2 regions of the Nocardioides albertanoniae genome follow, and region 1 is predicted to be linked to the other one. Evidence: riboswitches for the same ligand, from Rfam matches in the RefSeq annotation. Region 1 holds a riboswitch; the other holds the start of a gene.

Region 1 (4,371 bases):
GCCGAGGTGCCGAACCCGTGCTGGGACAGGATCGCGGCCTCCTTGAGGGTCTCGTAGAAACCCCAGACCGAGTCCTCGACGTACGAGCCCTCGCACGAGACCGGCAGGCCGCGGTCGGTGCCGAGGTTGGAGAGCACCGGCGTCGACGGCGAGAGCCAGCCGTTCCAGATCGCCTCGAAGAACTTCTCGGTCCAGGAGATGCCGTCCTCGCGGGCGTACATCTCGTCGGCCAGGTCGCCGGCGGTCGCCGCGATCCTCCGGTAGCGCTCCCGGACGCTCTGGCCCTCGACGGTGTATTTCGCCTTGAACATCGCGTAGCCCGCGGTGGTCATGAAGGTCGGCACGGTGCCCGAGTCCTGCAGCGCCTTGCGCTCGGCGGAGAGGGTCTCCCAGTTGTTGTTCGTCATCAGAAGCTGAACTCCATCTCGCCGATGTTGCGGTTGTATTCGTTGCCGGTGACCTGGAAGAAGTCGTGGAACTGGGTGCCGTTGATGCCGCTGTAGAACCACTCGGCGATCGGGTTGTCCTCGACGCCGAAGAGCGGCTCCATCCGCATGTTCTCCAGCGTCATGTCGACCCGCGACCTCACGAACGCCTCCAGGTCGGCCTGGTCGATGCCCTCGATCGGGCCGTGGGCGAAGAGCATCTCCACGATCCGGGCCTCGTGGGCGTAGAGGTGCTCGGCGACGCCCCTGACCCGGGCGAACAGGTCGGCGCGCTCGGCCTCGAACTGCTCGGCAGAAACGGTCGCGGCGTACTCCTCCAAGAGCGTGTTGAACAGCCAGGCGCCGCCGGTGGCGTGCAGGTTCTCGTCGCGGGCGGAGAAGTTGATGCCGCTGATCACGTTCTGCAGCAGGTTCTTCCCGCCCGACTGGAAGTGCTTGAGGAAGGCGAAGTTGGAGTAGAGGACGCAGTTCTCCATGAGCGTGAAGACGCTCAGTGCGTAGAGGAGGTCGTCGTCGGCGATCGCGTCCCAGACGAACGCGATCCGCTCGGCCAGCACCGGGTCGTTCTTGTAGGAGTCGTAGAACTCCTCGGTGTCGATCATCAGCGTCTTGTTGAGCTTCGCGTAGAACGGCGCGTGCATGTTGAGCTCGGCGAACGAGAACGCGTTGGTCATCATCTGGATCTCTGGCCGCGGGAACGCGTGGAAGAGCCGGTCGCCCCACACCTCGCCGCCGAGGATCAGCTCGTAGATGGTGAACAGCTTCAGCGTCGTCTTGACCGCCGCCTGCTCGGCGTCGGTCATGTTGACCAGGAAGTCCTGCTTGTCGTTCTCGACCGGGATCTCCTCGGCGGTCCAGAAGATGCTCCGCTGCTTCTTGGCCAGGTCCTCGGCCATCGGGTAGTCGAAGACGTACGCCGCCTTCTCGGTGCGGATCGGCAGACCGTCGGTGTCGATCATGTCCGTGCCCCCTTCGTCGGCGGGCCCCGCGGCCCGCGTGGATGTCTCGTGCATCCGTGTCGAGGGCAGAAGAGGCCGGCACCGACGGCGCTCGATCCCCTGACCTTCCCTCGAGGTCGCGGACCCCACCATGAGGTGGGCACTGGCAGGTCTTCGGACTCGTGGGCGTCGTACGCGGTCCTAGTGGCCGTCGCTTCCCAGGGGCATGGCTTGCTCCCAGTGCTTGGTGACGGCGGTCGTTCCCACTCACCGCTGCGGGGCAGTCCCGGACTCTCACCGGGTTCCCTCTTGCCTCTCCCGCCTCGTCACCGAGGAGGGAGAACCAGCTGCGGGCACCACTATATGCGGGAATTACACCGATGCAACTATCAAGATCTTGTGCTTCGCGGAGATGTGACTCAGGCCGCCCGGAGCGCCTGGCGAGCCGTGCTAGCCTCTCCTCGAGTCGAACGCATCCTCGAGATGCCAGGGAACTCCGGTATGAATCCGGGACTGGCGCGCAGCGGTGAGGGCGACGGCGGCGCTACACCAGCCACTGGGACGTGAGTTCTTGGGAAGGCAGCGTCGCCGGGTGAACCCGAGTCCGAAGACCTGTCGGCTCAGATGTACGTCAACGGCCCTCGCGATCAGGGTCCCGAAGACCTGAGAGGCCGACCGCCGTGGCAATCGCCTGCCGCACCGCCGATCCCACCGGTACGTCCGAGCCGGGCCGGGCTCGCGGGCGCCGGGTGCCGTTCGTGCCGCTGGTGGTGGTGCTCCTGGTCGCCTCCGTGCTCAGTGCCGTGGCCTCCTTGGCGTTCGGCACCGAGCGGATCCCGCTCGGGGAGGTCGTCGCCGCGGTCACCGACCGGGTCCAGGGCAACCCTCCCGGCCGTTGGGACGTGATCGTGTGGGAGCTGCGGATGCCCCGGGCGCTGATGTCCTTGGTCGTCGGAGCCGGGCTGGCGGTCGCCGGAGCGGGCATGCAGACGCTCGTACGCAACCCCTTGGCCGACCCGTTCCTGCTCGGGATCAGCTCGGGCGCCTCGGTGGGCGCGACCGCGACGATCACCACGGGCGCGCTGGCCGGCCTCGGCATCTACGCGCTCTCCACCGGGGCGCTGCTCGGCGCGATCGGGGCCAGCGTGATGGTCTGGCTGGTCGCGACCGCGCAGGGTGGGCTGACCCCGATCCGGCTGGTGCTCTCCGGGGTGGTGCTCTCCTCGGGACTCTCCGCGATCGCCTCGTTCCTGGTCTTCGCCAGCGACGACCCGCGCGCGGCCAACTCGGTGATGTTCTGGATGCTCGGCAGCGTCGGCGGCGCCAGCTGGGAGCGCCTGTGGGTCCCGGCCGTCGTCGGCCTCGTCGTCGCCGTCGGCATGCTGGCGATGCACCGCTGGCTCGACGCGCTCGCCGCCGGCCCGGAGACCGCGGCCTCCCTCGGTGTGAACGTGATGGCGCTGCGCGCGGGGCTGTTCGTCGCGCTGGCGGTGCTCGTCGGCGTGCTGGTCGCGGTCAGCGGCGGCATCGGCTTCGTCGGGCTGATCGTGCCCCACGCCGCCCGCCTTCTGGTCGGTGCCCGACACCGGGTCGTGCTGCCGGTCGCGGCGCTGGGCGGCGGGCTGTTCCTGCTCTGGGTCGACGTGCTCGCCCGGCTCGTGGCCCGGCCGCAGGAGATCCCTCTGGGCGTGGTCACCGGCGTCGTCGGCGCGCCGCTCTTCCTGCTGCTGATGGGTCGCAGCCGCTACCGGTTCGGCGGCGAGTCATGAGCGCGTCCGGACAGGTGCTGAGGCTGCGCGGGGTCGGCGCCCGGCTGGGGGAGCGGGAGGTGCTGCGCGACGTCGACCTCGACGTGCCGGCCGGAGCCAGGCTCGGGATCGTGGGCGTCAACGGCGTGGGAAAGTCGACCCTGCTGCGCATCCTGGCCGGCGTACGTCGCCCGAGCACCGGCCACGCCGAGCTCGCCGACGAGGCCGGCGACCTGCAGCCCGCAGTGCGCATCCCGGCCCGCGCCCGGGCGCGGCTGCTGGCCTACGTCCCGCAGGAGGAGGTGGCCTCGGCCGAGCTGCTCGTCGGCGAGATGGTTGCGCTGGGTCGGGTGCCGCGCACCCGGCCCTGGGCACGCGGTGGCCGCCGCGAGCGCGAGATCGTCCGGGCGGCGCTCGAGGTCGTCGGGCTGGGCGACCGGATCGACGATCCTTGCGACCGGCTCTCCGGCGGTGAGCGGCGCCGGGCCGTGCTGGCTCGCGGCCTGGCCCAGGAGAGCCCGACGATGCTGCTCGACGAGCCGACCAACCACCTCGACGTCGCCTGGCAGCTGCATCTGCTCCAGACCGTCTCCGACCGGGCCACCACGGTCGTGGCAACCATCCACGACCTCGATCTCGCGCTGCGCTCCTTCGACCGGCTCGCCGTGCTTGGCCGACCGCCCGGCGTACATCCGGAGACCGGCCCGGCGACCGTCGTCGCGCAGGGACCGCCCGAGGAGGTCCTCGACGCCGTCCTGGTCGAGGACCACTTCGGAGTCGGCTCCGTCCAGGTGCCCCACCCGCACCTGCCCCAGTCTCACCTCCTCATCCATCCTCGGAAGGACACCTCCGCATGAGCCCCACGACCCGCCCCGTACGCCGCGCCCGACTCACCGCGCTGGCCGTGCTCGCCCTGGGCGCCACCGTCCTCACCGCCTGCGGCGCCGACAGCGACAACGACGGAGCTGCCGGCGCTGCCGGTGCTGGTGCGATCAGCGTCGAGAACTGCGGTGAGAAGGTCAGCGTCGACAAGCCGGTCACCGAGCTCTACGCGTACGACGGCGGCATCATCTCGATCGCGCTGGCGGTCGGCGCCCGCGACGAGCTGGCCGGGGTCACCGGGATCGCGCGCGACCAGGAGGTGCTCGAGCTGGCCTACCCGCAGGACCGGGTCGACGACCTGAAGGTCGTCGGCGACAAGGTGCCGACGCTGGAGACCGTGCTGGCGCTCGACCCGCA
Region 2 (4,371 bases), 2.0 Mb from region 1:
CGGCCGGTGTCTCCGACGACGACGGCCTGCCCGTCGGCGTGCAGCTGCTGGCGCCCGTCCTCGAAGACGCCCGTCTCTACCGCGTCGGTGCCGCCCTGGAGGCGGCCGTCGGCTCGGTGCTCTCGATCGACAAGCTGGAGGTGGCCCGATGACCGCCGCGACCGATGCCGCGGACCTCGTCGACTTCGACGAGGTGCTGGAGCGCTACGACCCGGCCTTCGGGCTCGAGGTGCACGTCGAGCTCAACACCAACACCAAGATGTTCTGCGGCTGCCCGGCGACGTTCGGCGGCGAGCCCAACACCCAGGTCTGCCCGACCTGCCTCGGCCTGCCCGGCGCGATGCCGGTCGTGAACGCCAAGGCGGTGGAGAGCGCGATCCGGATCGGCCTCGCGCTCAACGGCTCGATCGCGGAGTGGTGCCGGTTCGCCCGGAAGAACTACTTCTACCCGGACATGCCGAAGAACTTCCAGACCAGCCAGTACGACGAGCCGATCGTCTACGACGGCTACCTCGACGTCGAGGTGGAGGGGGAGACCTTCCGGGTCGACATCGAGCGCGCCCACATGGAGGAGGACACCGGCAAGACCACCCACATCGGTGGCGCCACCGGTCGCATCCACGGGGCCGACTACTCGCTGGTCGACTACAACCGCGCCGGCATCCCGCTGATCGAGATCGTGACCCGCCCGATCACCGGCGCCGGTGCCAAGGCACCGCTCGTGGCCAGGGCGTACGTCGCCGCGCTGCGCGAGATCCTGCTGGGTCTGGGTGTCTCCGACGTACGCATGGACCAGGGTTCGATGCGCTGCGACGTCAACCTGTCGCTGTCTCCCAAGGGCTCCGACGATCTCGGCACCCGCACCGAGACGAAGAACGTCAACTCGCTGCGCTCGGTCGAGCGGGCGATGCGCTTCGAGATGTCGCGCCACGCCGGGATCCTCGACGCGGGGGAGGCGATCTTCCAGGAGACCCGCCACTTCCACGAGGACACCGGCACCACCTCGGCCGGCCGGCCGAAGTCGGACGCCGACGACTACCGCTACTTCCCCGAGCCCGACCTGGTGCCGGTCGCTCCCTCGCGCGAGTGGGTCGAGGAGCTCCGCGGCACGCTGCCCGAGCCGCCCGCCGTCAAGCGGGCTCGGCTGCAGGCCGCCTGGGGCTACTCCGACCTGGAGATGCGCGACGTGTGGGCCGCCGGCGCGATGGTGCTGATCGAGGAGACGGTCGCAGCCGGAGCCTCGGCGCAGGCCGCGCGCAAGTGGTGGATGGCCGAGCTCTCTCGATCGGCCAACGACCGCGGTGTCGAGCTCGCCGAGCTCGGTGTCACGCCTGCTCAGGTCGCCGAGGTGCAGAAGCTGGTCGACGCCAAGACGCTGACCGACAAGCTGGCGCGCCAGGTCTTCGAGGGCCTCGTCGCCGGTGAGGGCACCGTCGCCGAGATCATCGACGCCCGTGGTCTCGCCGTCGTCTCCGACGACGGCGAGCTCGGTGCGGCGGTCGACGACGCCATCGCCGCCCAGCCCGCGGTCGCCGACAAGATCCGTGGCGGCAACCAGGCCGCGGCCGGTGCGCTCATCGGCGCGGTCATGAAGGCGACCGGTGGCAAGGCCGACGCCAAGCGCGTGCGCGAGCTGATCCTGGAGAAGCTCGCCTGACGTACGCCGAGTCGGCTCGTCCTGACAACCCAACCCGCCGAGTCGGCGCGTTCTAACGCGCCGACTCGGCGATGGTTTTGGTCAGGATGAGCCGACTCGACGGTGTGTGGCACTGGCAGACTGTCCGCCGTGACCGAGCCCTTCCGTATCGCCCTGCTCATCGACGCCGACAACGCGCCCGCGGCCAAGATCGACGCGATCCTCAACGACCTGGCCGAATACGGTGAGGTGACGATCCGGAGGGCGTACGGCAACTGGACCAAGCCCGAGCTCAAGGGGTGGATCGGGGAGCTGCACGACGCCGCGATCCGGCCGATGCAGCAGTTCGACCTGACTGCGCACAAGAACGCCTCCGACATGGCGCTCGCCATCGACGCGGTCGAGCTGCTGCACGCGGCCACTCCGGATGCGTTCGCGCTGGTTTCCTCCGACTCCGACTTCACGCCGCTGGTGCACTACCTGCGGGAGAAGGGGCAGGCCGTCTACGGCTACGGCCGGGAGAAGACGCCGGCGCCGTTCAAGAGCGCCTGCACCCGGTTCACCGTGGTGGAGAAGCTCGGCGGCGACGCCGACGAGGAGACCGAGGCCGCCAACGGCGAGGGCCGCACGCGCAAGCGGTCCTCGGCGACCACCGGGCAGGCGCTCAAGGGCAACGCACGCCTGATCCAGCTGCTGCGCAACTCCATCGACGCTGCCGCCGACGACGACGGCTGGGCACTGGTCGGCACCGTCGTCTCCCGCATCCGCAACCAGTCCTCCGAGGACCCCCGCAACTACGGCTACTCCACGTGGACCAAGCTCATCAAGGCGATCGACCTCTTCGAGCTCAAGGACGAGGGCACCTCGGCGATCGCGGTCGGCGACCGTCGCAACGTCAGGAAGTGACGTACGTCCGCCTGGCCGCCGTAGGATTGGTCCGATAACTCAGAGCACCATCCACACACGCCGTGGTGGGGGAAGCCGGTCGAATCCCGGCGCTGACCCGCAACCGTAGGCCCGGGCCATCGAGATCGTCTCGATCGAGACCGCCCGAGCGAGCCGGAGCACCTGCCGCGGCCGTGTCTGACCAGTCGCTGTCGTGGAACGCAGCGGGTCGGCCCCGCGCCTCCCGCCCTTACAGCGGGAAGGAACCATGAACAAGACCATCAGGGGCGGCATCGCCGCTCTCGTCGCGCTGAGCGCGCTGTCGCTGGCCGCCTGCGGCGGCGAGGACGCAGACGGTGCCGACGGCGCAGACGAGAAGGCGTACGACACCAAGACGGCCGCGAGCGTGGCCGACTGGCTCGTCGCGCAGGCGCCCGACGGCGTGGCCCGCAACGCGCAGTACGGTACCGACGACTTCGGTCTCAGCGCCGACATCGGGATCGCGCTGGCTCAGGTCGACGGCCACGACGCCGACGTCGAGACGATCGCCAAGGCGGTCACCAAGAACCAGAAGGCCTACACCAGCCCCGGTTTCGGCACCGTCACCTCGGCCGGGTCGACCGCGAAGGCGCTGGTGCTCCAGCAGGAGGCCGACGTGGCCGACTCCGGGCTGCTCGAACAGCTCGAACAGGCCGTCTCCGAGACGGGTCGCATCGCCGACGAGCTCGACCCGAAGAACAAGAAGGCGGCCGACTACGCCAACACCATCGGGCAGTCCTACGCCGTGATGGCGCTGGGCGAGGCCGAGTCGGCCAAGGCGAAGGCCGCCGCCGACTTCCTGGGTGAGCAGCAGTGCTCCGACGGCTGGTTCCGGATCACGTTCGCACCCGACCCCGCCGCGGCCGACCAGGGCTGCGACGCCGACCCGAAGGCGGTGCCCGACGTCGACGCCACCGCGTTCGCCGTGCTCGCCCTCCAGGAGGTCGACTCCACCGAGGCCGAGAAGGCAGCCGCCGCCGGCGTACGTTGGCTGACGTCGACCCAGGCCAAGGACGGCTCGTTCAGCTCGGCCACGGGAAACGTGCCCAACTCCAACTCCACCGGCCTGGCCGGCTGGGCGTTGGCCGAGGCCGACGAGGACGCGGCCGCCGAGAAGGCGGCCACGTGGGTCGCCGAGCACGTCGTGACCTGCGGTGACGACGCCGGCGCGGTCGCGTTCGACGACGCGGCGCTGACCGACGGCAACGAGAAGGGTCTGACCAAGGAGTCCGAGGGGATGTATCGTCTCGCGGCTGCGCAGGCGCTGCCCTCCCTCGAGCAGCTGCCCAAGGGCGCGACCGAGAAGAGCTCGTGCTGAGCGTGCGTTCGCTGGTGGCCCTGGCGGTTCTCGCCGGGGCCACCGCACTCTTCTTCTCTCCGGCCCTCCCGCCGGCCGCGGCGTCGACCGCCGACGCGTGCGACGGCGTCACCGTGGTCGTCGAGCCCCGTGCGCTGGGTGGGGCTCCGGAGGTCGACTGCGTGCGGCCCGAGGAGGGCGACACCGGTGCCGACGTGTTCGAGAAAGCGGGGCATCGGCTCACGTTCGTGACCTCGATGCCCAGTGTCGTGTGCCGGGTCGACGAGCGTCCGAAGGCGGCCGGATGCGCTCAGATGCCGCCCGCAGACGCCTACTGGTCGCTGTGGGTCACCGACGAATCCGGGGCCTGGAGCTACGCCTCCAGAAATGTTACCGAAATAGCCGTGACCTCCGGGCAGGGTGTTGCGTTCACGTGGATAGACGACAATGTCGTTACCGCTCCGGCGACGGAGCTTGGGAGTGCTGTGGGGGCGCCCTCAAGCCCGTCGCCGGA

The links. A riboswitch is a leader RNA that binds a small molecule or an ion and turns the genes downstream of it on or off. The one in region 1 is predicted to bind cobalamin.
Region 2: it holds a riboswitch for cobalamin, as region 1 does, so the genes downstream of both, FB381_RS17115 (prenyltransferase/squalene oxidase repeat-containing protein) here and FB381_RS07475 (FecCD family ABC transporter permease) in region 1, are expected to answer to the same signal.

Annotation. Positions count from the first base shown of each region.
Region 1 is NZ_VFOV01000001.1:1,565,968-1,570,338, forward strand. Features, by position in the region: gene FB381_RS07465 (ribonucleoside-diphosphate reductase subunit alpha) at 1-407, opposite strand, end outside; gene FB381_RS07470 (ribonucleotide-diphosphate reductase subunit beta) at 407-1,405, opposite strand; cobalamin riboswitch at 1,533-1,748, opposite strand; cobalamin riboswitch at 1,835-2,018, shown strand; gene FB381_RS07475 (FecCD family ABC transporter permease) at 2,134-3,153, shown strand; gene FB381_RS07480 (ABC transporter ATP-binding protein) at 3,150-3,989, shown strand; gene FB381_RS07485 (ABC transporter substrate-binding protein) at 3,986-4,371, shown strand, end outside.
Region 2 is NZ_VFOV01000001.1:3,570,614-3,574,984, reverse strand. Features, by position in the region: gene gatA (Asp-tRNA(Asn)/Glu-tRNA(Gln) amidotransferase subunit GatA) at 1-152, shown strand, start outside; gene gatB (Asp-tRNA(Asn)/Glu-tRNA(Gln) amidotransferase subunit GatB) at 149-1,657, shown strand; gene FB381_RS17120 (NYN domain-containing protein) at 1,787-2,542, shown strand; cobalamin riboswitch at 2,590-2,726, shown strand; gene FB381_RS17115 (prenyltransferase/squalene oxidase repeat-containing protein) at 2,790-3,878, shown strand; gene FB381_RS17110 (hypothetical protein) at 3,872-4,371, shown strand, end outside.